DNA from 4 places in the Fictibacillus arsenicus genome. Region 2 is predicted to be linked to each of the others. Evidence: riboswitches for the same ligand, from Rfam matches in the RefSeq annotation. Region 2 holds a riboswitch; each other region holds the start of a gene.

What was found. Region 2 has a riboswitch for thiamine pyrophosphate ahead of tenI (thiazole tautomerase TenI). Riboswitches for the same ligand answer to the same signal wherever they lie in the genome.
Region 1: it holds a riboswitch for thiamine pyrophosphate, as region 2 does, so the genes downstream of both, thiT (energy-coupled thiamine transporter ThiT) here and tenI (thiazole tautomerase TenI) in region 2, are expected to answer to the same signal.
Region 3: it holds a riboswitch for thiamine pyrophosphate, as region 2 does, so the genes downstream of both, thiD (bifunctional hydroxymethylpyrimidine kinase/phosphomethylpyrimidine kinase) here and tenI (thiazole tautomerase TenI) in region 2, are expected to answer to the same signal.
Region 4: it holds a riboswitch for thiamine pyrophosphate, as region 2 does, so the genes downstream of both, tenA (thiaminase II) here and tenI (thiazole tautomerase TenI) in region 2, are expected to answer to the same signal.

What each region holds. Positions count from the first base shown of each region.
Region 1 covers NZ_CP016761.1:1,809,815-1,817,305, forward strand. Annotated here, with positions in the region: gene rlmN (dual-specificity RNA methyltransferase RlmN) at 1-997, shown strand, start outside; gene ABE41_RS09460 (Stp1/IreP family PP2C-type Ser/Thr phosphatase) at 1,005-1,763, shown strand; gene pknB (Stk1 family PASTA domain-containing Ser/Thr kinase) at 1,760-3,730, shown strand; gene rsgA (ribosome small subunit-dependent GTPase A) at 3,733-4,623, shown strand; gene rpe (ribulose-phosphate 3-epimerase) at 4,624-5,271, shown strand; TPP riboswitch at 5,291-5,398, shown strand; gene thiT (energy-coupled thiamine transporter ThiT) at 5,724-6,293, shown strand; gene ABE41_RS09485 (thiamine diphosphokinase) at 6,290-6,934, shown strand; gene spoVM (stage V sporulation protein SpoVM) at 7,040-7,120, shown strand.
Region 2 covers NZ_CP016761.1:3,711,370-3,718,860, reverse strand. Annotated here, with positions in the region: gene ABE41_RS20815 (stalk domain-containing protein) at 77-976, shown strand; gene ABE41_RS18795 (hypothetical protein) at 1,195-1,464, opposite strand; gene ABE41_RS18790 (YjiH family protein) at 1,663-2,961, shown strand; TPP riboswitch at 3,019-3,125, shown strand; gene tenI (thiazole tautomerase TenI) at 3,200-3,820, shown strand; gene thiO (glycine oxidase ThiO) at 3,804-4,877, shown strand; gene thiS (sulfur carrier protein ThiS) at 4,867-5,070, shown strand; gene ABE41_RS18770 (thiazole synthase) at 5,075-5,842, shown strand; gene ABE41_RS18765 (MoeB/ThiF family adenylyltransferase) at 5,839-6,855, shown strand; gene ABE41_RS18760 (P-loop nucleotide/nucleoside kinase family protein) at 6,904-7,431, opposite strand.
Region 3 covers NZ_CP016761.1:1,424,630-1,432,120, forward strand. Annotated here, with positions in the region: gene ABE41_RS07575 (APC family permease) at 1-506, shown strand, start outside; gene ABE41_RS07580 (alpha/beta hydrolase family protein) at 760-1,752, opposite strand; gene ABE41_RS07585 (SEC-C domain-containing protein) at 1,900-2,937, opposite strand; gene ABE41_RS07590 (DUF4349 domain-containing protein) at 3,132-4,154, shown strand; gene ABE41_RS07595 (IDEAL domain-containing protein) at 4,177-4,407, opposite strand; TPP riboswitch at 4,779-4,887, shown strand; gene thiD (bifunctional hydroxymethylpyrimidine kinase/phosphomethylpyrimidine kinase) at 5,091-5,912, shown strand; gene thiM (hydroxyethylthiazole kinase) at 5,899-6,798, shown strand; gene thiE (thiamine phosphate synthase) at 6,795-7,469, shown strand; gene thiW (energy coupling factor transporter S component ThiW) at 7,476-7,491, shown strand, end outside.
Region 4 covers NZ_CP016761.1:2,146,561-2,154,051, forward strand. Annotated here, with positions in the region: gene gltB (glutamate synthase large subunit) at 1-2,346, shown strand, start outside; gene ABE41_RS11090 (glutamate synthase subunit beta) at 2,372-3,850, shown strand; gene ABE41_RS11095 (manganese-dependent inorganic pyrophosphatase) at 3,956-4,885, shown strand; TPP riboswitch at 4,995-5,101, shown strand; gene tenA (thiaminase II) at 5,193-5,903, shown strand; gene ABE41_RS11105 (ECF transporter S component) at 5,896-6,477, shown strand; gene ABE41_RS11110 (ABC transporter ATP-binding protein) at 6,493-7,491, shown strand, end outside.

The DNA.
Region 1 (7,491 bases), 1.9 Mb from region 2:
GACGGATATTAGAGAACCTAAATTCAGAGGCAAACAAATCTTTGAATGGCTGTATCAAAAACGTGTGTCCTCTTTTGAGGAAATGACAAACCTTCCAATAGGTTTGCGTGAGAAGCTGGAAAAAGATTTTTATATCAAACCTTTAAAAGAAGTGATACGCCAAGAATCAGCAGATGGTACGATCAAATTCTTATTTGAACTGCAAGATGGCTATTCCATTGAAACAGTACTTATGAGACATGAGTATGGAAACAGTATTTGTGTAACGACACAGGTTGGATGCCGATTAGGCTGTACTTTCTGTGCTTCTACTTTGGGAGGATTAAAGCGCAATCTGCAAGCTGGCGAAATTGTTGCCCAAGTTCTTCAGGTTCAGAGAGCTTTAGATGAAACAGAAGAAAGAGTAAGTTCTGTTGTTGTCATGGGGATCGGTGAACCGTTCGATAATTATGAAGGACTTATGTCTTTCCTTAAGATTATCAACCATGATCTAGGGCTAAATATCGGTGCTCGCCATATCACGATTTCAACAAGTGGCGTGGTACCTTATATTTATAAATTTGCTGATGAAGGAATGCAAATTAATTTTGCGATCTCTCTTCATGCTCCAAACACAGAAACAAGAAGCCGCCTAATGCCAGTTAACAGAATGTATCCATTAAACGAACTAATGGATTCCATTAGTTATTATATTAAGAAGACCGGCAGACGTGTAACATTTGAATATGGTTTATTCGGAAAAGTTAACGATACAGTGGAACACGCAAATGAGCTCGCAGATCTTATTAAAGATATTAAGTGCCATGTTAATTTAATTCCAGTAAACTATGTACCAGAAAGAGATTATGTAAGAACACCGAAAACACAAATATTTAAGTTCTTAGAGACGTTAACCTCAAGAGGCATTAATGCCACCATCAGAAGAGAACAAGGACATGACATTGACGCAGCATGCGGTCAGCTGCGTGCGAAGGAACGTAAAGAAGAGACGAGGTGACGGGGATATGCAAATTGCCTTTCAAACTGATGTTGGAATGGTAAGGAAGCATAATGAAGACAGCGGGGAAGTGTTCACAAAGGGTGAACACTTTCTTGCAGTTATTGCTGATGGTATGGGCGGTCATAAAGCGGGGGATATCGCAAGTCAGGAAGCCCTTAAAGTGATTAAAGAAGCTTGGGTTCATTTTGAAGAAAACTTGGGAAATATTAAAGACTGGATTCAAAGTGTACTGAACGATACTAATAAACATATATTCCAATTTTCTCAAGTTAACCCTGAGACTAGAGGGATGGGTACAACGATTGTGGCTGCATTGGGAACGAAAAACGAGATTACAGTTGCTCATATTGGTGACAGCAGATGTTATTTATATTCAAAAGGTGAATTGAAAAGGGTAACGGATGACCATTCACTTGTTCAGGAACTTGTGAAGTCCGGTCAGATCACAGAAGATGAAGCTGAAATTCACCCAAGACGAAACATGATTATGAAAGCAGTTGGAACCGATGAAACCGTTGAGGCAGAATTAAACGTGATCACTTGGAATTCCGGTGATTACCTGTTGCTGTGTTCAGATGGATTATCAGACAAGGTATCATTTAAAAAAATTAAAGAAGCGTTGGATAACTCAATGGAAACCGTTGCCGATAAGGTTGAAAAATTAATAGCCTGGGCAAAAGATGCGGGTGGAGAAGATAACATAACTGCTATCCTTATTCAAAATAGTTCTGACACAGAAATAAAAGGGGAAGCAAAAGCATGATTGGAAAAAGAGTCAGTGGCCGCTACAAACTTTTAGAAGTAATTGGTGACGGCGGAATGGCCATCGTTTATCGAGCAAAAGATTTAATTCTGGATCGGGATGTTGCTGTAAAAGTTCTTCGTTCAGAGTTTAATAAAGATGAAGATTTTATTAGAAGGTTTAAAAGGGAAGCAGAATCAGCTACAAGTCTGGACCATCCGAACATTGTAAGTATATATGATGTAGGAGAAGACGAAGAAATCTATTTTATTGTTATGGAGTACGTGCAAGGGAAGACACTTAAACAATACATAAAAGAACACGGAAAAATATCTGTAGAAGAATCCTTGCACATCATGAAACAAATTGTTTCGGGTATGGCAGTTGCCCATGACCATGGAATTATTCATCGTGATATTAAACCGCACAATATTTTAATTACTGATAATGGAACAGCGAAACTTACCGATTTTGGGATTGCACTGGCTATTACTTCTGCAACCATTACACATACTAATTCAATATTGGGTTCTGTTCATTATTTTTCTCCTGAACAGGCTCGGGGAGGAATTGCCAATGCAAAATCGGATATTTATTCCTTTGGTGCTGTTTTATATGAAATGGTTACAGGCAGAGTGCCTTTTGTTGGTGAATCACCGGTTTCTGTTGCTTTAAAACACCTTCAGGAAAATGTGATAGAGCCTCGGAGGCTAAATCCGGAGATTCCTCAAAGTGTTGAGAACATAATTTTAAAAGCACTGGCAAAAAATCCTCTTAAAAGGTATGACAGTGCCCAAGAACTGTTAAATGACATGAACTCTGCGCTTCAGCCGGAACGCATGTATGAGCAAAAATGGAATGAGGACAGTGATGAGGATGAGAAAACAAAATTCATACCTCCCATTGTTCCTCCGCCTGTTGAAGAAACACCTGTTATGAAAGAAGAAGAGAAAGCCCCCGAAAAGAAGAAAAAGAAATGGTGGCTGATTCTATTAATTACCTTTCTTTTATTAGGAGGAGCGGCAGTAGCTGCATTTACCATTTGGTCGTCCGTATTTTCTGTTCAAGAAGTCAATGTTCCAGATGTAGTTGGAGACGATTATGAGGATGCTTTTGATAAATTAAAAGCAAAAAGTCTGGATGTAAAACGCGAGGAAGTTTTTGATCCTGAAATAGAAGACGGTCATGTAATACGCCAGAACCCTTCTCCTGGAACGGCTGTGAAAGAACACGCTGTAATTACACTGCATGTTTCAAAAGGACCTGAAAAGGAAAATATGCCTGATGTAGAAGGCTACAACATCGAATCTGCACAAGCACTTTTAAAAGATAAAGGATTCACAGATATTGATATCAATTATGAGGAATCTGATTCAGAGCCAGAAGGGACGGTACTTACTCAAAGTCCTGACAGAGATGAGAAAGTAACTCCTGCTGAAACTACGGTTACTTTAACCGTAAGCTCGGGTACACCAACTGTCCAAATTTCAAATCTAATCGGATTAACTCAGCAAGACGTTGAAACATTTGCAGATAATGAGGGACTTGTAGCTGAATTTACGTCTGAGTATTCGGATACTGTAGAAAAAGGAAAAGTCATTTCCCAAGACCCGGCACCTTTTACACAAGTTGAAAAAGGAGCGACGATTACAGTTGTTCTGTCGGATGGTCCAGATCCAAATAAAGAAGAAGATGCAGAAGAATCCGATGAAATTGGGGGAGACCGCACTACAACGGAAAATATCGAAGTTAAGCTAAACAAAAGAGATAAGAATGAGCCTGCCCGGGTAAAAATTGTTTATTCGGACAAAAATGCAGCAAATGAAGTTTTCGTGGAAGAGGAGATAACAGAATCAAAGGAGTATTCTCTCCCTTTGACTATTGCTGAAGGCGGTACCGCTTCTTACGTTGTTTATATCAATGATAAAGAAGCAAAGAAAGAAACAATAAATTATGATGATATTCAGGAAGGGGACGATGGTGATTAAGCATGCCTGAAGGAAGAATCGTTAAAGCGCTGGCTGGTTTTTATTACGTAAAGGAACAAGGCAAGACTGAAGTTTTCCAATGCAGGGGAAGGGGGAACTTTCGAAAGAAGAAAGTGAACCCGCTTGTTGGTGACTGGGTAGAATATGAATCCAGCAACGTTACGGATGGCTATATTCTTGATGTGAAAGAAAGAAAAAATGAATTAGTCCGCCCACCCATCGCAAACGTAGACCAGGCCATTCTCGTTTTTTCGGCAACCGAACCTGATTTTAGCACGCTTCTCTTAGATAGGTTTCTTGTTCACATAGAGGCAAATGATATTCTGCCTGTAATCTGTATTTCTAAAATGGATCTTGTCCAGGGTACTGATGACCTTGATGAGATTCAAAAATATATAGAAACATACAAAAGATTAGGATACGATGTGTTTCCCACTTCAACAAAAACAGACGACAGCCTGGAGATGTTCTATCCGCTTTTTAAAGATAAAGTAACGGTTTTTGCTGGGCAGTCCGGTGTCGGAAAATCATCGTTATTAAATGCCATTAACCCAGAGCTCATGCTTGAAACGAACGAAATATCGAGCCACTTAGGACGGGGTAAACATACAACTCGGCATGTTGAACTCATCTTGTTTGGAAACGGTCTTGTCGCTGATACACCTGGATTCAGTTCCTTGGATTTCATGAACATTGAAGCTGAAGACTTGTCTATGTATTTTCCTGAGATGAATGAGAGACGCGGAAATTGTAAATTCCGATGGTGTTCACATACTTCAGAACCTAAATGTGCTGTCAAACAGGGTGTCGAAGAAGGAGCAATTCCACAATTTCGATATGATCACTATGTAAGCTTTTTACAGGAAATAAAAGATCAAAAACGGAGGTACTAAATGGTTAAAATAGCTCCTTCCATTCTATCGGCTGACTTTTCAAAGTTAGGCGAAGAAATAAAAGCGGTTGAGATGGCCGGTGCCGATTACATTCATGTAGACGTGATGGATGGACATTTCGTACCAAATATTACGATGGGTCACCTAGTCCTTAAAGCTATACGTCCATTGACTGAATTGCCGCTGGACGTACATCTAATGATAGAGAATCCGGATTCATATATTGAGGATTTTGCAGAGGCAGGTGCAGATATTATTACTGTCCATGTTGAAGCGGCAACTCATCTTCACAGAACGATACAACTGATTAAAGCTAAAGGTGTTAAAGCAGGCGTTGTATTAAACCCAGCTACTCCAGTTGATGCAATAAAGCACATCATCCATGATATCGATATGGTATTGCTTATGACAGTTAACCCTGGATTTGGCGGACAGTCTTTTATCCAAAATGTTGTCCCAAAGATCAAAGAAGTTTCTGAGCTAGTACAGACTCATGGGCTGAATGTAGAAATTGAGGTAGATGGCGGTGTTAATGCTGAAACTGCCCCTTTATGCATTGAAGCAGGTGCGAACGTTTTAGTAGCCGGTTCTGCCATATATGGGAAAAAAGATTTAAAAGATGCAATAAACTCCATTCGTGGTGTATAATTAAGATGTCAATAAAATAAGTAACCACAGGGGGAGTCCTATAAATGGGCTGAGAGGGGAGTGTACTCCCGACCCTTTGAACCTGAAGCTGGATAATGCCTGCGTAGGGATGTGGAGTCGTACTTTTTGCATTCAGATGATATGAATCTTAAAGCAACCGCACTCACATGCCGGTTGCTTTTTTTATTTTATTAAAGGCTCTTTTCGTAATCTTTGTTGCTATTAGAAGACGTTGATATCCGCTCCAGGATGCTCGCTTTCCGCGGGGCGTGCGGTGAGCCCCCTAGGCTAATCAAGCCTGCCGGGGTCTCACCTGTCCCGCTACTCCCGCAGGAGTCTCGCACCTTGCGCTCCAATCAACAATTCAACGATGTTCCATTTAAAAAAACATTCAAAAGCAGCAAGCTTTTAGAAAACAGCCTTTTCAAATCATCGATCGAGGAGGATAAAAGATGAAAAACAATAACATTTTACTATTAACAGAAATTGCTATTATGGCTGCACTTTCATTGATTTTAGGACTTATAAAATTCAATGGTGTTTGGCCGCAAGGGGGTTCTGTCTCTCTTGAGATGGTGCCGATTTTTCTAATAGCATTCAGAAGGGGATTGAAAGCAGGGGTTTTTACAGGATTAGCAGTAGGATTGCTTCAATTGCTTGTAAATCCATATATCGTCCATCCTGCTCAGCTTATTTTAGATTACCCGCTTGCTTTTGCTTTAGCAGGTGTTGCAGGTGCATTTGCGCCGTCAATTACTCAAAATAAAGCAAAGAGAACTTTATTGATGCTTACAGGGATTTTTATTGGATGTGCCTTGAGACTTGCTTCACATGTATTATCGGGGGTTATTTTCTTTAGTGATTTTGCCGAAGAGATGAATGTATGGCTTTATTCAATCATGTACAACGGTTCGTTTATGGTCGTCATTTTTGGAATTACATCTCTAATCGTGATTTTTATAACTAACACTGCTCCAAGATTATTGCATGCAGCAAGAAAGGGATATCATCAGGCAGCATGAAAATAAGAATTGTCGCCGGTGGTCCAGATCATCTGATCCCAGAACTTAAAAACTATGATTCCTCACCAGGAGATCTGTGGGTTGGCGTTGACAGAGGTACATTCATCCTTTTGCAGAAAGGGATAAAGCCTGCATATGCTTTCGGTGATTTTGATTCGGTTTCAGCAGCAGAAAAGGAGAATATACTAAAGTCAGATATTATCCTGAATGAATACCAGTCGGAAAAAGACCACACTGATATGGAATTAGCGCTTGAATGGGCAATGGATCAAAAACCAAAAGAAATACTATTATTCGGCGCAACTGGAGGAAGACTGGATCACGAGATGATAAACATCCAGCAGCTCTATAGAACCATTTCTAGCAATGTTGAAGTTAAAGTAGTAGATCTTAAAAATGAAATCTCACTAAAGCTCCCTGGAAAATATACGATTGAAAGAGAGGATCTTTACTCCTATATTTCTTTCTTAGCTTTTCAAGGAGAAGTAAAAGGCATCACGCTAAAGGGATTCAAATATCCTTTAGAAAAAGCTTCCTTGAAGATGGGGTCTTCCCTCTGTATATCAAATGAGCTTGTAAATAAAAATGGTACTTATTCTTTCGACTCTGGCATAATATTGATGGTAAAGAGCCGTGATTAAAAAAATTACGGAAAACAGGTCCCGAGACACCTTTTTATAACACGGGGAATAATGTATGTTAGGTTTTGCTCTTATCATTTTTTATGGGCCTGGAGGAGGGGTAAGATGAAATTTTATACCATTAAACTTCCTAGATTCTTAGGGGGATTCGTACGTGCCATCTTAGGTTCTTTTAAAAAAGGATAACAAACAAAAAAAGCGCCCTGTGCGCTTTTTTTGTTTGGCTGTTTTCGCAATACTTTGTTGCTTTTGAAAGTAGTTGATTTCCGTTACAGGATATTCGCTTTCCGCGGGGCGTGCGGTGAGCCTCCTTGACACTTTGTGTCATTAGGAGTCTCACCTGTCCCACTCGTCCCGCAGGACAAGGAAGGCTTCGGCAGCGTTACATCGCACGAAGAAAATGTGATTTTTCATTTTCGAGGAGTCTCGCACCTTGCACTCCATCCAACATGTCAATGAAGATATTAAAAACTACTCAAAGCACAAACTTTTAGAGAAGAGGCTTTTGTTTTTATAAAGATATTTTGTGAGGATATTTACGGTACGTGTTCTTAAAT
Region 2 (7,491 bases):
TTACTATTCTAGTTTTGAGCATTTTTGGAAGTGTATATATGCTATATTCATATATGATTTTAGAGGGGGGAAGAGTATGAAATTTTTGGGGAGTCTACTTGCTGCAAGTCTATTTTTCTTAGGGCTCTACAGCACAGACGCAGCTGCAGAATCTTTTAACGTGAAGATCGGTAATGAGAGTGTTGTTTTTCCGGACGCAAAACCTATTGTTCAAAATAATAGATTGTTAGTTCCGCTGAGACCGGTTTTTGAATCCATGAATGCCGATGTGAAGTGGAATCCTGACACAAACGCTGTTACCTCACAGCTATCGAAATATGGTACAACAGCTAAACTAGCATTAAACACACAATCACTTTTTTTAGAAAAGCAATATAGCAATAAATACTACATTCAGCAATCTGACGTTAAGCCCGTTGTCATAAACAATCGAACATACATACCGCTTCGATTAGTTGGAGAAGCATACGGATATGACGTGCTTTGGAATGGAAGTACGAATACAGCAACTTATAAAGAAACAGGGTCACTTCATCTAGCAGATCCTACTTACAAAACACATTTGTCTACTGCATCAATCAGTAAACAAAACGTTTATGAGCTTGAAACCTTCTTTTCCGTAAACAAATACCGTTCAAGTTATGGTAAGAAAGAGTTAGCCTTGAACCCAACATTAAGCAATGTGGCGAGAGAAAAATCCCGTGACATGCTCGTGAAAAATTATTTTGACCACACATCGCCAACATATGGATCACCTTTTGATATGATGAAGCAGTTTGGCATTTCGTACACTTCTGCAGGGGAGAACATTGCCGCAGGTTATACGACCACGAGTGCCGTTATGACCGGCTGGATGAATAGCACAGGTCACAAAGCAAACATCTTGAGTGATAACTTCACACAAATCGGTGTGGGTTATATAAAAGGTACAACAGGTTATAAGACGTATTGGACGCAGATGTTTATTCGTCCATAAAAAATAGAATGTCTCTTCATGAGGCATCCTATTTGAGTGGGGAATGGGCAGTTTAGACTCATAGAGCTGCCAGTTTGGTTCGTAGAAATAGAATTGGTTCATTGAGCGTGCATTTTGACTCATAGATAGGCAGGTTTGACCCATTGAAACCTAGTTTGACCCATAGACCAGAGACTTTGGTTCATAGAGAAAAAAGAGCTGCCAAATTCGGCAGCTCTTTACCTTTTATATCTTTCCAAAATCGACTCCGTAACCGACTCCACATCTCCATTCCTCTTTTTAACCTCAGCATACCTCTCATAATCCTCAGCCGAAACCTCTAACAAAAAGCTTTTCGGAAAGATATAAGGCTTGCCTTGATCCTGTTCGTCCAGGTTGTTTAGCACTTCAAGTTCATCTTCGTTTTCCTTGTTGCGGTCAGGATCATAAACAAACATCTTTCCATACTCTTCTTCCACACTTTTATTAACGTTAATAAAATACTTCATTCAAAACACTCCTGTTTTTTGATTATGTAAATGTTATTCCCTAGACACGTGATAATCAGACATGAAAAGGTACAGAAAGGGAAAATAACTTATAAAAATTGTACAAGCAGGACTCGGCATAATTCGAACTTTGTCCCGATAAACTGTAGAGAGAGCCTGGCACGGCGGGCTTATCACACGGAAAGGGAGTTGAAAGAAGTGAAAACTGCAGGTTCCTGGTCTCATTCCTTAAAATTTCTTTTGTTCAGTGCAGTTGGTATTTTCATGTTCTTCATTCCGATTACGGTCAAAGGAAAGTCGTCTATTCCGCTCGATCACCTCGTGACTTGGGTAAGGGATACGGCGGGTGAAGCCGTTCCGCTCTATGCATTGCTCGTTATTCTTCTTGGCGCTGTTTATCCTTTTTATACGAAAACGTGGAACAAAGACCGGGTCACAACCACGTTCTCTCTGTTAAAAGTTGTGGGATTGGTTGCAGCCGTTCTTCTTTATTTTGAATGGGGTCCGGGCTGGTTAAGCGACCCGAACATGGGGCCGTTTTTATTCGAAAAACTCGTTATTCCTGTAGGATTGCTTGTTCCAATCGGAGCGGTGTTCTTAGCGTTTATCGTAGGATATGGTCTGATGGAGTTCATTGGAGTGCTCGTTCAAAAAATCATGCGGCCCATCTGGAAAACACCGGGCAGGTCAGCGGTTGATGCCGTTGCCTCATTTGTAGGAAGCTATTCCATTGGCCTTCTGATCACGAACCGCGTGTTTAAAGAAGGAAAGTATACGGTGAAAGAAGCGGCCATTATCGCGACAGGGTTCTCTACCGTTTCTGCAACGTTCATGATCGTTGTGGCAAACACGCTCGGTCTCATGGAAATGTGGAACACCTACTTCTGGACGACACTTGTCGTGACATTCCTTGTAACAGCAATTACGGTTCGAATCCGTCCTTTAAGCCGAATGGATGATACGTACTCAGATGGCGAAGGTCACCCTGAGGAAGTGGTAACCGAGAAATATCTGCAAACCGCGTGGAGAAATGCGATGGATTCATCACAGAACGCTCCTGCTTTTTTGACTAATATCTGGTCCAACTTAAAAGACGGCTTCGTGATGGCGATGAGTATATTGCCTTCGATCATGAGCGTTGGTCTGATCGGCCTATTGTTAGCAGAATACACGCCTGTTTTTGACTGGATTGGCTACGTGTTCTATCCAATCACATGGGCGCTTCAGCTTCCGGATGCCATGCTTGCTGCGAAAGCGGCGTCAATCGGAGTTGCTGAGATGTTCCTGCCAGCATTGCTTGTTGCCGAAGCAGCACTTGTAACAAAATTTGTAATCGGGGTTGTTTCTGTAGCTTCTATACTGTTCTTTTCAGCAAGTATTCCGTGTGTGCTGTCAACGGATATTCCGGTCAGTTTGCCGAAGCTTGTGCTGATCTGGTTCCAGCGTACGGTGTTGGCGTTAATCTTAGCGACTCCACTCGCGTATTTATTGTTATAAAACCGGTTGTTATGTAAGCCCTTAAACGATAGAATGAAAATATAAAAAATGAATACTTATTGCCACTAGGGGTGCCTTTTAGAAGGCTGAGATTGAAGTGAACTTTAAGACCCTTGGAACCTGATTTGGTTAGAACCAGCGTAGGGAAGTGGTGTGTGGAACAGATCTTTAACGATATTATCCGCTAAAAATTTGTGAAACCACCTCTTTGCTGCATAAAGGAGGTGGTTTTTTTATTGTGAAAAAACAACTGCATGTCATCACAAACGGCAAGCAAACTGGTGATGAGATCACCCGTATCGCACGCGACATCCATACATACATAACAGCTCTTCACATACGTGAAAAAACAAAGACTGCGAAAGAACTGACCCAGTTGCTCGAACAGCTTAAAAGAAACGGCGTGCCCATGAGTAAAATTATCATAAATGATCGTGTCGATGTGGCTGTTTGCTGGCAGACGAAAGGAGTTCAGCTAGCTTACCACAGCTTGGACGCAGCTCTTGTCAGGGCAGCTTTTCCAGATATGATGATTGGCTGTTCGGTCCATTCTTTGGAGGAAGCGCAAAATGCTGAACAAAAAGGGGCAGATTTCCTCCTTTATGGCCATGTTTTCTGGACAGAATCAAAACGAGAGCAAGATCCTAGGGGTATTGAGCCGTTGCATCATATTGTAGAGCAAACATCGGTGCCAGTTATCGCAATCGGAGGCATTAAGGCGGAAAACGTTTGTGAGGTTCTTCATACAGGTGCTGCTGGCATTGCCGTAATGTCTGGAATTTTAGAAGCTGAATCACCGCTTGAAGCAGCGAAAAATTACAAACGCGAATTGGAGGTTTGGAATGAGCTTAACGTATGATGCCATTGTGATTGGAGGCGGTGTGATCGGATGTTCCATCGCCTATCAGCTATCCAAAAAGCAAAAGAAAGTTCTTCTGCTGGAAAAAGGCAAAGTCGGAGAGAGAGCATCCAGTGCCGCAGCTGGCATGCTTGGCGCACAAATGGAGTTCAATGTGGATGATCCTTTCTATCCGCTCGCAAAAATGAGTCGGCAGATGTTTCGAGATCTGTCGCGAGAACTGTACGAGATTAGCGGTATTGACATCGAACTCATGGAAAATGGAATCTATGAACTCGCTTTTAAGGAAGACGAGTGTGATCGGCATCAACAACGGGCAGAACGGGATACACTTCAGGGTGAAACGGTCAGCTGGCTATCGTCTAGTCAGTTGCAAGAACGGGAGCCAGCCATCTCAAACAGAGCACTTGGAGCTCTTTATTTTCCGAATGACGGTCAGGTTTCTCCGGTACAACTGACAAAAGCTTACCTGGAAGGCGCAACGTTTTACGGAACAGAAGTAAAAGAACAAACAGAAGCGGTTCAACTCATCCAAAGCGGAAACAAGGTAAAAGGTGTTGAAACAGATTCGAAAACTATTTTTGCAGATCACGTCATTTTAGCAGGCGGCGTGTGGAGCTCAAACCTATTGCCTGAACTCCAGATGGTTCCGGTAAAAGGCGAATGCATTTCGTTTATGACCAGCGACCCGCTTCTGCACGGAACCGTAAAATACAACGGCTGTTATCTTGTGCCAAAACGAAACAACCGAATCTTTGTTGGTGCCACAAGTGTTCCACATACATTCGATGAAAAAATTACGTTTGCAGGTATTTTTGAATTGATGGAACGAGCGAAACAGATGGTCCCCGATTTAAATAAAGCCGCGTTTGAAAAAGCATGGACGGGAATTCGTCCTCAGACCAAAGATGGAAAACCTTATATCGGCCATCATCCGCAGCATGAGGGGTTACATGTTGCGGCAGGTCATTATCGCAACGGAATCCTTCTGTCACCCGTCACCGGTAAAATAATTGCCGACCAAATAGAAAGTGAGGTGCGTTTATATGAAACTTAAAATCAACGGCGATGTAGTACAGGTGCCAGATGCACTGAAATCAGTTAAAGAACTGCTCGAACATTTGAAACTGAACGACCAGATTATCATCGCAGAAGTGAACGAGGAAATTATCCAGAACGAAAAACAAAATAATACCCAAATAAAAGAAAACGACAAAATCGAACTTGTGCGATTTGTTGGAGGAGGATGATCTTATGTTACATATTGGACCTTATTCATTTTCATCAAGACTGCTTTTAGGAACAGGAAAGTACCCGGATTTTGAGATACAGAAAAAAGCGGTAGACGCTTCCGGTTCTGAGATTTTAACGTTTGCCGTACGCCGGATGAACATCTATGAAGCGAGTCAGCCAAACTTTTTGGAGATGCTTGATTTGAAAAAATACACCCTGCTGCCAAACACGGCGGGTGCCAAAACAGCTGAAGAAGCAGTACGCATTGCAAAACTGGCGAAAGCATCCGGATTATGTGATATGGTAAAAGTAGAAGTAATCGGCTGCGACAAAACGCTGCTGCCTGACCCTGTAGAAACATTAAAAGCGACAGATGAACTGCTAAAAGAAGGATTCATTGTACTGCCTTACACATCGGATGATGTCGTGCTGGCGAGACGTCTGGAAGAACTGGGTGCGCATGCGATCATGCCTGCTGCTTCTCCGATCGGTTCTGGGCAGGGAATCATTAATCCTCTCTATCTAAAATTTATCATCGAGCAGACGAAGGTCCCGGTGATCGTGGACGCCGGAATCGGTACGCCTAGTGACGCGATGATTGCGATGGAGCTTGGGGCAGATGGCGTGCTTCTGAACACAGCGGTCGCAGGTGCAAAGGATCCTGTGAAGATGGCTCTGGCGATGAAGATGGCTGTAGAAGCCGGGCAGCTAGGGTTTGAAGCGGGCAGAATCCCGAGAAAAGAAACGGCAACAGCGTGCAGTCCTTTAGAAGGGTTGAGTGTGAAGTGAATGACAGATATTCGAGACAAGAACTTTTTAATCCGATAGGTAAAAAAGGACAGACGAAATTACGGGAGAAGAGCGTGCTGATCGTTGGAGCAGGGGCACTTGGTGCATCCAGTGCTGAAGCGCTCACCCGTGCAGGAGTAAAGAGGATTGTCCTCGTTGACCGGGATTATGTGGACTGGACGAATCTTCAGCGTCAGCAGCTTTATTCAGAAGATGATGCAAGGAATCAGCTGCCAAAAGTTATTGCTGCCAAAAACCGTCTGCAAATGATCAATCGTGATGTTGAAATCCAGGCTCATGTGATGGATATGGGGATCGAGGAAGCAGAAGAGCTGATCTCGGGAATCGATCTTATTATGGATGCTACGGATAACTTCGAGACGAGGCTCATGATCAACGATCTGGCTCAAAAATATCAGGTGCCCTGGATCTACGGTGCATGTGTCGGAAGCTACGGAATCAGCTATACGATCCTCCCGGGAGAAGGGCCGTGCCTGAACTGTCTTCTTGATAAAATTCCGGCGAACGGCCAAACGTGTGATACGGTTGGAATCATTGCGCCAGCGGTTCAGATGGTGGTCGCTTACCAGACAGCAGAAGCATTAAAGATACTCGTTGAGGATTTCCAAGCGGTTAGACGTAAGATCGTAACCTTTGATCTTTGGGAGAATCAGCAGATGCAGCTGGGAATGGAAAAGGCGAAAAAAGAGGATTGTCCATCCTGTGGAGCTAATCCGGCGTATCCTTATTTAGAAAGAAAGGCTGAATTGAAAACGGCTGTGTTATGCGGCAGGGATACGGTCCAGATTCGCCCATCTTACAACCGAGAGATCGACTTGGAAGAGATGGAGAGAAGACTTGTATCTCATGGAAAAGTACGGCGAAACGCGTATTTGCTTGAAGTTGAAAGTGACAGCCGCCGATTCGTCCTTTTTAAAGACGGCCGTGCGCTCGTTCATGGAACGAAAAATACGGCAGAAGCGAAATCCATCTATAATAGGTTCATAGGGTAAAGGAATAAAACCGACCAGATTATTGTCTGCTCGGTTTATTTTATAGGTTTAGTTTTCAATTACAATTTCTCCTTCACCTTTTGGTATTTCGAAACCATTAAGGTAGGAAGTTAAAACTTCTTCTGTAATAGGGAACGCATTAGCATCAAAGCGTCTTTTCCGTATTTTAAGCCGTTCACGCAAATCATCAGGGTGAACTTTTAAATAAATAAGCTGCCACTTACCGCCGGCCTTTTCAATAAGTTGTTTATATTGATCCCTTCTTGCACGATCCCAAAAACTGAAGTCAATGACCACCTGTTGTTTATCATGAATCAACTCTATTAAATAATTGCGCAATTTACTTTCTGCTACTTTCTTGTATTCCTCAATCTTTTCAAGTGGGAAATCAACCCCGTAACGACCATTCACAGCCCATATTTCTTCATCAATTGATAGACGTACAAAGCCTTCTTTTTCTAATAGTTGTGAGAATGTCGTTTTCCCAGAACCAGCCACACCACACATCATTACCACTAGAGGGGTGAAGTCATCTCGCTCCCGATAAATTAAGTCAAAATTAAATTTTTCAAACATCTGGTTACTCCCCCCCATTTTTTTAGATAAATTCCATCCCTTATAACTATTCGATTTAAT
Region 3 (7,491 bases), 1.8 Mb from region 2:
TAGGCGGTAAACTGATCGCGGTCGGTATTGCGGTATCGATCTTTGGCTGTTTAAACGGAAAAATTTTAACGATTCCTCGTGTGCCGTTTGCGATGGCAGAACGAAATCAGCTCCCGATGGCAAAGACGTTCAGCAAGGTCAGCGAGAAGTACGGTACTCCGATCGCCGCAACGTACTTGCAGGTTGTTATTGCAATCATCATGATGATTATGACAGATCCTGATTATCTGTCAGAAATGGCGATCTTTGCTGTTTATATTTTTTACATTTTTGCATTTTGTGCGGTGTTTAAGCTTCGCAAGCGAAATAAAGGTGCAGCACGCGTTTACAGTGTGCCATTATTCCCGTTCGTTCCGATCTTTGCGATTATCGGTTCAATGTATATTGTCGGAGTTACAATCATGAATGATCCTTTTGATAGTTTGACAGCCATATTTATAACAGTAGCCGGACTGCCAGTCTATTATTGGCTGCAGCGTAAAAACCAAAATTCAGTATTAAAATAAATAGGCGCATTTCTATAAGATTGTTGCTACTGAGAGATTTTCTAAAGTTCTTCATTGAACAGTTAATTGGAGCGGAAGTGTGAGACTTCTGCAGGACGAGCGGGTCAGGTGAGACCACTCAATGTACGGAGTACGGAGGGGGCTCACCGCACGCCCTGCGGAAAGCGAACCACTGCAGCGGAAATTAACCACTTTCAAAAGCTACAATGTTTACGAAAACAGCCATAAAAAAAGACCCTCTCATGGGTCTTTTTTATTGTGCGATATTATTTGAACAATTCGATTTATAATGTGACTCTAGCCAATGTGATATGACATCTAATCCGTCCTGGTTCAAAGGTCTCGAAGGAAGGATCTTCATCAGCTTCTTTACTCTTACCATCGTTTTGTCTTCATGCTGAAAACGGAAGCCATGCTCCATATTTTTAATAATATGAGTCTCAGAAGTTCCCTGTACTAGTGTGTGAAGCTCCTCTAAGAGGACAGGATTAACCAGTCCATCTTTGTCACCGCAAATTGCTATAACAGGATAGTTTATCTTTTTCAAGCCATTTCTTGGGTTATAGGCAAAGTGCTCTCTGAACCACTTTGCTGGCTGTTTAAATATGAATAAAACTTTGTAAACCTCTTTATTAGATTCAATAATTTTTTGTATTTGTTTCCGGGTTTTAGCTTCTGCTTTCTTTTCATTAATAAGTAATCTCAAAAGGAACCCTTTTAAACCTTTAGAGCTTTTTAATTCTTGGTAGGTAAATAACCTTTGATATGTTGTAAATTCATCTAAATTACCAACTCCGCCGGATAGGAGCATCAATCCATTTAGTGTTTGTCTTTCCGATAATGCTGTACCTATTATTGTACCTTCACTGTGACCAGCAACGATAATTTTATCTGGATCAACAAGAGGATGGTTTTTAAGGGTTTGAAGTGCCTGTTCAGAATCTTCAACAAGCTCCCAAAGGCCGGTTGATAACCAGTCTCCTTCACTTTTACCTGTTCCTCTTTTATCGTATCGAAAAGTGATAAAACCTAAATTCGTTATGTATTCAGCAAGTTCTTTATAAACATTTAGCTGATACTTACCCTTAGGACCATTTCCATTGCGATCTAGAGGACCAGATCCAGAGATGAGCAGAACGGCTGGATATTTTTCAGTGTTGTTGATCGTCTCGGGGATTGTGAGGGTACCATACAATTTTTTATTCCCTGCGATTTCAATTTCTTTTTCTGTGAATAATGGAGTCACATTTAAAACCTCCGTCCTCAAAATGGAAAATACTTCTTAATATTGATATTAGTACAAAGGTTTACAAATGCAATATTTATTTTTCTTGTGATCAATAATAAAACCCGCCAGGAGTTTCCTGACGGGAGAATATGAAATATATGATAGCTATACGCTTAATAGTTCTTTCATTTCACGGTAGCGAGATGAAAGACTAGCTGGTGATACGCCGTATTTCTTGGCTGTTTCAGCTTGTGTGGAGTTAATGCCTCTAATATCTTTTGATACGAGGTAATCCAATGCCGCAGCATAGATTTCTTCTTTACGAATGGCTGGCTTTGATTCGTTGATGTATTCACTCCAAAGTTTTTCAGCCTCTTTAACAACTTCTGTTTCCGCATTAGCTTTAACCAGTTCAGTTACAGCTGTGTACTTTTCATCTTTCTCTTCCGAATCACTTGGAGCTTCAGCATTTTTCGCTTCTGCAGACTTTTCAGAACTAGCTTCCTTTTGTTCAGCTTTAGGCTGCGGAACCCCTGCAGATATATCGATTAACGAAAGCTGCAGTACAGCCGGGAATTGATTTTTGAAAATCTCTTTTGCATCTGCTAATGGCTGGAGTTTCTCAACGGCATCTTTTAATGGCGGCAGCTCAGAAATAGGCATCTCTACATAGCCGACATAAAATTCGTAATTGATTCCGTTCGATACGAGAGTTCCAAGCAATGCGCTGTCTGTTTTCGGTTTTTCAGCAGCGTTGATTGTCACATCGTACAGTTTCTCTGTCCATATGTCTTTTACTGTAAAAATAAAGCCTGTTTTTTGTTCGACGACTTTATATAGTGAAGGCACTGTATTTGTCCAGCCGGCTAAGATCTCGGCAACTTCAGGCTTAACAGAGTTCTTCACCTTTTCGACATAAAGCTCAACAGGTGTTTTGCCGCCATTTATTTTAGAACAGAAAACTTCCCAGCAAACAGCGATGTTCGCATACGTTTGCTCCTGGTCTTTGCCAACCGGATATTTTTTCACATACTCAGACGTACGTGCTGCTAAATCCTGCTGATAGTTCTCAAGGGCAAATTTGATAAGGCCTTCTTGATGAAAGGACACTTCGCGTGTTTGCTCTTCTTTATGTAAGCAACATTTCTTATATTTTTTTCCGCTGCCACAATAGCACGGATCGTTTCTTCCTATCATTGACATGCTATTCCTCCAGTTAAACCACTTACTTATCCTGTACATACTAGCATAAATCGGTATTTTTTCAAACAACTAATCACCAGACAACATTTTATCATAAAAATGGTTAAGAAAAAATCATTCAATAGGTTGGTTTTTCGCGCTCTGAAACCTTTATTTAGTAAAAGGCGTCTAAGCAGAAAAGGGGGATTTACGATATGTGGAAATTATGGAAAGTGTGGGTATTGATCTGTGTCTTATTATTAGGAGCCTGCAGCAGCAATGGAGGAAGTAAAAAGGAAGCTGAATATAACATGGCAGGTGGCGACAGTTCAGAAGGGAAGATGGAAGTTTCTAAGTCATCTGCAGATGAAGGGTCAGTTTCATCCGAAAAAAGCGAAAAGAAACAATCTATCCAAGATCAGCGGAAAGTTATCTATAACGCGGATCTGCGAATAACCGTTGAAAAGCTGCAGAACGCGATGGAAACGGTGCGGAAGATGGTTGATGATAAAGGCGGTTATATCGTTGAATCCAACACGAATATCGGCGAGGAAGGCTATCAGGACGGGATGATGACGGTACGTGTTCCAATGAATGGTTTCCGGCCTTTTTTACAGGAAGTGAAGGATTTAAGCGAAGGGGCTCCGCATGAAAGTGTACGAGGGGAAGATGTCACAGAAGAATATGTGGATCTGTCTTCTCGATTAAAAGCGAAGCAGCAGGTGAGAGATCGGCTTGAATCATTTATGAAAGAGGCTGAGAGAACAGAAGACTTATTAAAAATCTCTTCAGATCTTGCAAGAGTACAAGAAGAAATTGAACAGATTGAAGGAAGGCTTAACTTTTTAAAAAATCAAAGCGATTACTCGACAGTTACTATCCAGTTTGAAGTGAAGAATTTGAAGGCTGAGAAGCTGCAGACAGGTGATTTAGACACCTGGAAAAAAAACGAAGATGCTATTCATGGAGACGGTAAACTTCTTTGTTTCTGCGATTTCATTTATCGTTGTTGCATTATTTGGATTAGCGCCTGTGTGGATTGTGCTGATACCCGTTGTAATCTGGATCTGGAGAAGGACAAAAGGGCAAAAGAAAAAGCCGGGTTCTCCGACATCCATGTAATAAGTAGATACGTTTTATTCATGTCAGATAACAGGTACGTCAGAAACACCCTCTGCAGCCCGGATAACAGTCCGGAAGCTGAAAGGGTGTTTTGGCTTTTACGGCACCTTTTTTAAGGGTGAACCGTGACCAAAAGCCTTATCCGAGAAAAGCTTTGTATTCTTCAGTCAGTGTCATAAAACGCTCTTTATCTTTTTGATCCAAGGCATTGTCGATTTCTTTTTCATAATACTCTTTGTAGTAACTGTGCAGGGCTTCATCCAGAACCATTTGGGCAATAAGGCTGAAGGCAAATGGGTCTCTTTTTTGCTGTTTGTACTTCACCATCTCATTTTGGTTTTTGTTAAAAGAAGTGTTTTTGTCTTTCATCCTGTTTCCCTCCTTGAAATTATCTCCCTATCCAATTTAACCTTTTATGTTTCTAGGTTTCTACTAGTATACTGAGCAAGGTGCTCAATGACAACCATTTTATTTGAAAATTCTGAAAAAAATTTGATAATCATTCCAATGTACTGTATTTTCACCACCTTTTGGTAATTGTTTAATCGTTTGTGACATTATTACGGTTTGCTTTCCCATTTGTTTCAAGTGTTATAATTTAGTGTTATTTATGTGTTTATTTTGTGTTACTTACTATTTCCCCGTATTTTAAGAGGCTTAAACACTAAGAAACACATAATTGAAAAAAACATTGACTTTTAAACTGGTATGTGAGTAGGATGGTGTTAAATCAATATCGTCATTTCCGCTAGGGGTGCTTATGTTTTTAAGCTGAGAGAAGGTGATAGCCTTCGACCCTTTGAACCTGATCCGGTTAATACTGGCGTAGGGAAGCGGCGTGGTCCATTACAATCTACAATCGTAATAGCCACCCGCTTTTCATTTGCGGGTGGCTTTTTTGCGCTATCAGAAAATATAGCTTATTAGCATGATGATTTTCGACGTGGCACCAACAAGTTTAAGTCCATCGTATAAGTGCAACTAAGGTTGACGCGAAAGGCTTGGCGTCAAGCAAATTTTCTTTAAGTTTCTAGTTTAGGAGGGGAATCGTGATGGGACAATTAATCAAAGTATGCAAAGCACTGACAGTCGCTGGTTCTGACAGTGGAGGCGGTGCAGGTATTCAGGCTGACGTGAAGACATTCCAGGAATTTGGTGTGTACGGAATGTCTGTACTAACTGCCGTTACGGCACAAAACACGACGGGTGTCCAAGGGGTGTATCCAGTTCCTCTGGATGGATTGGAGCAGCAGTTAACGTCAATCGGAAGCGACCTTAAGCCTGACGCAGTAAAAACAGGTATGCTATTTTCAGGTGAATATATTGAAAGTGTTGCCTTTTTTATTAAAAAGTTTGGCTGGAGCAACCTGGTCGTCGATCCTGTTATGGTTGCGAAAGGCGGGGCAAGTCTTCTAGGTGAGGAGGCTCTAGAAGCGATGAAAATGTATATGCTGCCCCTCGCCAAAGTAATCACACCTAATATACCTGAAGCTGAAGCGCTGACAGGGATAGAGATTACGGGTGATGAAGCAAGACATGAAGCGGCTCGCATCCTGTTTAATATGGGCGCTGATTATGTGGTGATAAAAGGCGGACATATGGAAGATGAGTTTGTTTCAGACCTTGTCTACAACGGTAATGAAATGTGTGAACTTATTGATAAACGAGTTTACACAAAAAATACACACGGTACTGGCTGCACATTCTCAGCAGCAGTTGCAGCTGAATTAGCTTACGGAAAAACGATGGAAAACGCTGTTCGAAATGCGAAAAAGTTTATCCAGACGGCGATCGAACATGGTATTGATGTCGGTTCCGGACATGGACCTGTAAATCATTTTGCTTATAGGAGGATTCTTCATGAACAACACTAGAATACAAGAATGGAAAGCATTTGTAGAACAGATTAGGAAAGAGCGGCCGCTAGTCCACCATATTACGAATAATGTAACGATGAACTTTCTCGCCAACGGTGTTCTGGCAGCGGGTGGAAGTCCTATCATGGTTCATGACGCGCGGGAAGTAGAAGACGCAGTTGCTGTGTCCGACGCATTGGTACTTAACATCGGAACTTTGGAAGAAGCCGCAGCTGAATCTATGAAACTTGCACTTCGTAAAGCGATGCACTGTGGAGTGCCTGTCGTCCTTGATCCCGTAGGAGTAGGACTCTCTTCATTCCGCCAGGAAACCATCAAAGAATTGTTGTCAGAATATTCACAATCGAAGGAAGTCAGTCCCCAAACAATTCTGACAATTTGCGGGAATGCAGCAGAGATGAAATTTCTCGCTGGTCTTGGCTGGGATGGCCGGGGAGCGGACGGCGACCTCGGCAATTCTGAAGGTGATTTACACCAGCTTGCAATAGCTGTTGCAAAACAGACGGGGTGTATTATAGCAATGACGGGTGAGAAGGATGTCGTTTCAGATGGAGAGAGGGTTATCGAACTTTCACATGGTCACTCGATGCTTTCGCTAGTGACAGGGACTGGCTGTTTTGCTACTTCAATGATTGCGCTGTATCAGGCTAATCAAAAAGATGAAGCAGTACACAAACTTTCTTTTCTAGAGCGCACTGCTCTTGCGCTTCTGATGCTCACGAAAGCGGCAGAGGAAGCTGTGAAAACATCGAGAGGACCAGGAAGCTTTCAAACAAAGCTTTTAGATGAACTTTTTTTATTAGAAACTACGGAATCCATTTGGCAGGATAAGATCAACTGGCTTGAGAGATCACCAGCAGTTGAGAGAGGTGCACACAAATGACAGAAATCTTACAAGTGAACCTGGCTCATAAGCTATCACTCTATTTTGTAGCAGGTACGATGAACTGTGAGTCTCCAGAGTCTTTTCATGAAATTCTTCTTCAGGCTGTTAAAGGCGGCATCACAGCTTTTCAATACCGTGAAAAAGGCGCAAAGTCTTTAATAGGTGAAAATCGGTTAGAAGCAGCAAAGAGGGCTAAAGAAATTTGCAGGGATCATGGAGTGCTTTTTATTGTGAACGATGATCTGAAATTGATGAAAGCTGTGGATGCTGATGGTCTTCACGTCGGACAGACAGACGGGAGCTTAGCTTTTATTCGCAAAGAGACAGAAGGCAAGATCCTCGGCGTTTCCGCGCATACCCTTGCTGAGGCAAAAGATGCTGTTGATCACGGGGCTGACTATATCGGAGCAGGTCCCATCTACGCAACTGTTACCAAACCTGATGCGCAGGAGCCTGTAGGAACAGGGATTTTCCAAGAGTTCCGAACAAACGAGATAAGCGTTCCTGTAGTTGGAATTGGCGGAATCTCTTTGGATAATGCTGCATCTGTTATCAGTGCTGGTGCAGATGGAGCGGCAATCATCTCAGCGATCAGTCAGTCACAAGATCCGTTCAAAACATCTCGGAAATTGCTCATGGACATATTAAACGCAAAGAGGGGATTGTAAGTGAAAATTTCAGTTCAAAAGC
Region 4 (7,491 bases), 1.6 Mb from region 2:
ATTGGAAAAGAAGTTATTGATCGTTACTTTCCTGCAACCGCCTCACAAATTGATGGGATCACACTGGCTGAGATTCAAAAAGAGGCGCAGTTACGACATCAAGAAGGGTTTATGGAGACAATTGAGGACACTTTAGATTCAGGAAGTGATTTCCAATGGAGAAACTCAGGTGAACATCATGCCTTTAATCCAAAAACGATTCATACCTTACAATGGGCTTGCCGTAAGAATGACTATTCGTTATTTAAAACATTCTCAAAACTAGCGGACGATGAGCGCACAACGTTCTTAAGAAACTTATTTTCGTTCAAACCTGAAGCAAAAAGCATACCTCTTGAAGAAGTTGAACCAGTTGAATCTATCGTTAAACGGTTTAAGACCGGAGCGATGTCATTCGGATCATTGAGTGCAGAAGCACATGAATCACTTGCGATTGCAATGAACCGTCTAGGCGGGAAAAGCAACAGCGGTGAAGGCGGAGAAAATCCTGCTCGATTCATTCCCGATGCGAATGGAAACAACAGAAGAAGCAGCATCAAACAAGTTGCGTCAGGAAGATTCGGTGTTAAAAGTCATTATTTAGTTAATGCTGATGAGCTGCAAATCAAGATGGCTCAAGGAGCAAAACCTGGTGAAGGAGGTCAGCTACCTGGAAATAAAGTTTATCCTTGGGTTGCTGATGTTCGCGGATCAACTCCTGGTGTCGGTCTGATCTCACCACCGCCGCATCATGATATCTATTCGATTGAAGATATGGCTCAGCTAATACATGATTTAAAAAATGCAAACCGTGCTGCAAGAATCAGTGTAAAACTTGTAGCAAAATCAGGTGTAGGTACGATTGCTGCAGGTGTAGCGAAAGGGGCTGCTGATGTTATCGTAATCAGCGGTTATGACGGAGGAACAGGGGCATCTCCAAAAACGAGTATCAAGCATACTGGACTTCCATGGGAACTCGGTCTTGCTGAGACTCATCAAACACTGATGCTGAATGGACTTCGTGACCGTGTGACGCTAGAAACAGACGGTAAACTAATGACTGGTAAAGATGTAGTACTTGCAGCTCTATTAGGTGCTGAGGAATATGGATTCGCAACTGCTCCTTTAGTAGTTTTAGGATGCGTGATGATGCGTGCATGTCATCTGGATACTTGTCCTGTAGGAGTCGCAACACAAAATCCGGAGCTTAGAAAGAAATTCATGGGCGATCCTGAACATGTTGTGAACTACATGATGTTTGTTGCAGAAGAGATCCGAGAAATCATGGCACAGCTTGGGTTTAGAACAATGGATGAAATGGTTGGCCGTACTGACGTATTAACTATTGGTGAACGTGCAACGACTCACTGGAAGGCAAAACACTTGGATCTTACAAGACTTTTATATCAGCCTGAAGGTGTACGAACTTGCAAGACTGCTCAAAATCACAAAATTGATCAATCATTAGATATACAAGAAATACTTCCTAAGCTAAGCCCTGCACTTGAACAGCAAAAAGCGGTATCTATAAACCTTCCAATAAAAAATACAAACCGTGTTACTGGTACGATTGCAGGCAGTGAAATTACTAAACGTTTTGGAGAAGAAGGATTACCTGAAGATACAGTCACCCTTAACTTTACTGGTTCAGCGGGACAAAGCTTTGGTGCATTTATTCCGCGCGGCATGACTCTATACCTGAATGGGGATAGCAATGACTATTTCGGAAAAGGTCTTTCAGGCGGAAAGATGATTGTTGCTCCTCCAAAAACAGCAGAATACCTGGCAGATGATAATGTGATTGTAGGTAACGTTGCGTTCTATGGCGCAACGAGCGGCGAAGCTTATATTAATGGTCTGGCTGGTGAAAGATTTGCTGTCAGAAACAGCGGCGCGAACATTGTTGTTGAAGGTATTGGCGACCATGGGTGTGAGTATATGACAGGCGGAAATGTTGTTGTTTTAGGAGATGTCGGCAAAAACTTTGCAGCTGGAATGAGCGGAGGTATCGCTTATATCTACACACATCAGCCACTTCTGTTTAAGAGACTTTGCAATAAAGAAGGTATTGAGTTTGAAAGACTGGTTGACCATGATGAGACTGAATCAGTTAAAAAATTAATATTAAATCACTTTGCATATACACAAAGTGGTAAGGCTGCAGCAATTCTAGAGAACTGGAAATCAGCTCAATCACACTTTGTAAAAGTTATACCGAAAGATTATAAAGAAATGATTAAGAGAATTGATGATGAAAAACAAGCTGGTCTATCAGATCAAGAAGCTGTCATGAACGCATTTGAAGCAAGATCTGCTGCTAAAAAACCAGCAGGAAGTCTTGGACCAACTAAATTGATTCTTAAGTAGTCATAAGATGAAAGGAGAGATGATCATGGGTAAACCAACTGGATTTTTGGAGTTCCCGCGAGAAGATACAATAGAGAGAAAACCTCTCCACCGTCTGAAGGATTGGAAAGAATATACGGAAAAACAGCCGGAAGATATGCTTAAAAGGCAAAGTGCGAGATGTATGGATTGCGGTACACCATTTTGCCATATCGGTATAGAGATCAATGGGGCAGCATCAGGCTGTCCCATCAATAATCTGATTCCTGAATGGAACGATCTTGTATACCGCGGAAAATGGAAAGAAGCGCTTGACCGTCTATTAAAAACAAATAACTTCCCTGAATTTACTGGTCGAGTTTGTCCTGCTCCTTGTGAAGGATCTTGTACGGTCGAATTGGCGGGGCCAGCTGTTACCATCAAGAATATTGAACGAGCAATTATCGATAAAGGCTTTGAAAATGGATGGATTAAACCTAGAATTCCGAAAAAGCGTACAGGAAAAAGAATTGCTATTGTCGGTTCTGGACCAGCTGGTCTTGCAGCTGCGGATCAATTGAATCAGGCAGGACACTCTGTAACTGTTTTTGAAAGAGATAACCGTGCTGGAGGACTTCTCACATACGGTATTCCAAACATGAAGCTGGATAAAGATATTGTAAAGCGAAGAATAACGCTTTTAAGACAAGAAGGAATTGATTTTGTTCTTAATACTGAAATCGGAAAAGATGTTATGCCTGAAGATCTTAAAGCTGATTTTGATTCAGTTATCCTTTGCACAGGTGCCCAAAAACAAAGAGATTTGATTCTTGAGGGAAGAGAAGCAAAAGGCGTACACTTTGCAATGAAATATTTAACTCAATCCACTAAGCGGTTATTAAATGATAAAATCAGCGAACCGCTAATAGACGCTAAAGATAAAAATGTTATTGTAATAGGCGGCGGTGATACTGGTGCAGACTGTGTCGCAACTGCTTTACGCCAAAAATGTAAAAGTGTTGTTCAATTCGGGAAGCATCCTAAATTACCAGATGTTAGAAGCAAAGCAAACATGTGGCCTGAACAGCCTTATATCTTCACGATGGATTACGCATATGAAGAAGCAACTGCACAATTCGGGTCAGATCCAAGAGAATATTCAGTTCAAACAAAGAAATTGGTTGCTGATGAAAACGGAAATTTAAAAGAACTTCATACGATTCAAATGAAGAGAACCTCAGATGAAAAAGGTAATCTTTCATTTGAAGAAATTCCAGGTACTGAAAAAGTGTGGCCTGCAGATCTTGTTTTTATTGCAATCGGTTTTGAAGGAACAGAACAGCCAGTTTTGAAACAATTCGGTGTAGAAACAAAGAACAATAAAGTAGATGCGGAACATGGGGATTATAAAACAAACGTAGATGGTGTTTTTGCCGCTGGCGATTCCAGACGCGGGCAAAGTTTAATCGTTTGGGCAATCCAAGAAGGACGAGACTGTGCTAAAGAAGTTGATAAACAACTAATGGGCAGTACAGTTTTGCCTTAAGTGTTTTTTCCATGCTACAATAAACTCTAAAAGCCAAAAGCGTTTATTCTATGATAAAATAAGGGCTGGCTATGAAAATTCTATTTATAAATAAGGAGTAGAAGCATGGAAAAAGTACTTATTTTTGGTCATAAAAATCCCGATACTGACACAATAACATCTGCAATTGTGTATGCAGATTTAAAAACAAAACTTGGACAAAATGTTGAGCCTGTTCGCTTAGGCGAAATTAATGGTGAAACAAAATATGCGCTTGATTATTTTAAAGCAGATCTTCCTCGCTTAGTGGAAACTGTTTCCGATGAAACAAACGCTGTCATTTTAGTAGACCATAACGAACGTCAGCAAAGTGCCAATGACATTGATAAAGTACGTGTTTTAGAAGTTATCGATCATCACCGCATCGCAAACTTTGAAACAAGTGATCCATTGTATTACCGAGCTGAGCCTGTTGGGTGTACAGCTACGATCTTAAATAAGATTTATAAAGAAAAAGGAATAAAAGTTGAAAAGAACATTGCTGGATTAATGCTATCTGCGATCATTTCTGATTCTCTTTTATTTAAATCACCAACATGTACAGAAGAAGATGTTGAAGCAGGTCGAGAGCTGGCTGAAATCGCTGGTGTGGATGCAGAAGCTTATGGTCTTGAAATGCTGAAAGCTGGAGCAGACTTAAGCGATAAGTCAGTAGAAGAGCTTATCTCACTAGATGCAAAAGAATTTAACATTGGCGCAAGCAAAGTAGAAGTTGCTCAAGTGAATACAGTAGATGCAAGTGATGTATTAAAACATCAAGACGAACTTGAAACCGCAATCTCGAAAGTAATTGATGAAAAAGAATTAGACTTATTCATGTTCGTAGTAACAGACATTCTAACAAATGATTCAACAGCACTTGCCCTTGGAAAAAGAGCTCAATCTGTTGAAGACGCATATAATGTGAAGCTTGAGAACAATACAGCTGTATTAAAAGGTGTAGTATCACGTAAAAAACAGATTGTACCTGTACTAACAGAAGCAATGAGCAAATAATATCGATTCTATAAGATAGAGAAATCCATCTTTTTTTGATTGTTATTTTAGTTGACAATTATAACAAGCCTGTTATAATTTAAAACATAACACCAACTTAATAATTTCACGAAACCACTAGGGGTGCCTTTTAAAGGCTGAGATCGAAGTTTGACTTCGAGACTCTTAGAACCTGATCTGGATTATACCAGCGTAGGGAAGTGGCTGTTACGGAAACTTCATTATTTATTATGTTTTCTATACAACCACTTTCTATTGCTGAAAGTGGTTTTTTTGTTGGTTTAAAACTATCTTGAGGAGGACTTATATGCCTGCATTTACTGAAGAACTGCGTAAACAAGCTGACCAAATCTGGGAAGCCAATCTTAATCACCCATTCGTAAGAGGAATTGCCGAGGGGAATCTGCCTTTAGAAAAATTTAAATATTATGTGTTGCAAGATTCTTATTACTTATCACATTTTGCAAGAATTCAAGCATTAGGAGCTGCAAGAGCTGATGATTTATACACAACCTCCAGAATGGCTGCACATGCTCAAGGGACGAATGAAGCAGAGTTAGCATTACACGAAAAGTTTATTAAACAACTTCATATCACAGAAGAAGAACTAGCAGAATTTGAACCTGCACCAACCGCATATAATTACACTTCACACTTGTATCGAGTTGCTGATTCTGGAAGTTTAGGTGAAATAATTGCCGCCATTCTTCCATGTTATTGGATTTATCATGAAATCGGAGAAAGGTTTGAAGGTGCCGAGCCAAAAGAACCTATATACCAGGAATGGATCGCTGCATATGGAGGAGTGTGGTTTGGTCAGCTTGTCCAAGAACAAATAAGCCGATTAGATAACTTAGCAGAGAATGCAAGTCACGCTGAAAGAAAAAAAATGACACAGCACTTTTTACTCAGCTGCCAGTATGAATATTTGTTTTGGGAGATGGCTTTTATATTAGAAAAATGGCCGGTTCCAAATACGCGCATCTTAAGCAGTGAGAGGAGAACTGAAAATGTCTAAGAGATTAAAGTTGACTGATATATTAGTCACGATTGTAATTTCGACCGGTTTTGGAATTCTTTATAAAATATGGGGACCTCTCTATTATGCCGTTAAACCATTAGGTCTTCACATTGATCAATTAATCTATGGGATGTGGTTTATGGCTGCAACAGCGGCATTTTTGATCATTCGCAAACCAGGAGTGGCTCTCCTTGCAGAAGTTGCTGCTTCTTCAGGAGAATTTTTAATGGGATCAGAATTCGGGCTAGAGGTATTGTTATATGGTATAGTTCAAGGTTTATTTGCCGAACTCTTACTCATGGCATTTAGGTATAAACGTTATGATTTATTGGCTGTTTCATTGGCAGGGATAAGTTCTTGCCTAGGCTCTTTAATTTTGGACTTTTATAAAGGATATATTGGTGATTTATCAACTTGGAATCTTATCCTCTATATTGGATTTAGACTTATCGGAACCATCCTTTTTACAGGAGTATTTGCTATTGCCATCGTGAAGGCACTTGAAGCTACTGGTGTTACCAATCTCGTCAGATCTTCATCACGAAAAGATTTCGAATCATTGGATCAATAAAAGAGGTGTTTGTTTATGGAATGTATTACATCCGTTAACAAGTTGAGATTAATGTTTCCTGAAGAGGAAGAACTATTATTTAAAGATTTGTCTGTTTCCTTTCAAAAAGGTGAAAAAGTATTATTACTTGGGCCGTCGGGATGCGGAAAATCTACACTTCTGCAAGTCTTATCGGGGCTCATTCCACGATCGATTGATATTCCAATCAAAAGTGAGAGCATACAAATCCCCGATTCATGGGGATTTGTATTTCAGGATCCTGATTCACAGTTCTGTATGCCATTTGTTGATGAAGAAATTGCGTTTGTTTTAGAAAATCTTCGAGTACCGAGAAAAGAAATGCCTAGCAGAATTAAAGAGCTTCTATATACTGTCGGTCTCCACCTTGATGACATTCATACGGAGATTCGAACACTTTCTGGGGGAATGAAACAGCGTTTAGCACTAGCATCAGTTTTAGCTTTAGATCCTGAGGTGATATTTTTAGATGAACCAACTGCATTAATTGATGAAGAGGGTACTGCACAAGTATGGGATACTGTTAAAGTTATTTCAAAAGATAAGACGGTAATCATTGTTGAACATAAAATTGATCAGATCATAGATTTTATCGATCGAGTTATTGTTTTTACACATGACGGAAAAATCATTGCGGATGGAAATTCAACATATGTTTTTTCCAATTTCAAAGATGAGCTTAAAAAATTTGGAATTTGGTATCCCGGTGCATGGGAGGAATATAAAGAAGAGAATGTCCAAAACACTTTCACGAAACACAGTGATAATATGCTGCGTTTAGAAAACTTTCAAGGATACAGAAAAAAAGAAATTGCGATTACTTTAGAAAAAGCTGCCGTTCACTCTGGTGAATGGATTACTATTACAGGAGATAATGGGGCTGGGAAAAGCACGCTGTTATTATCGATGATGCAATTACTAAAAACATCCGGTGATTACACAATCGATGGACGACCAATAAAGAATTTTGCTGACTTGCAGAACAAAGCTTATTTT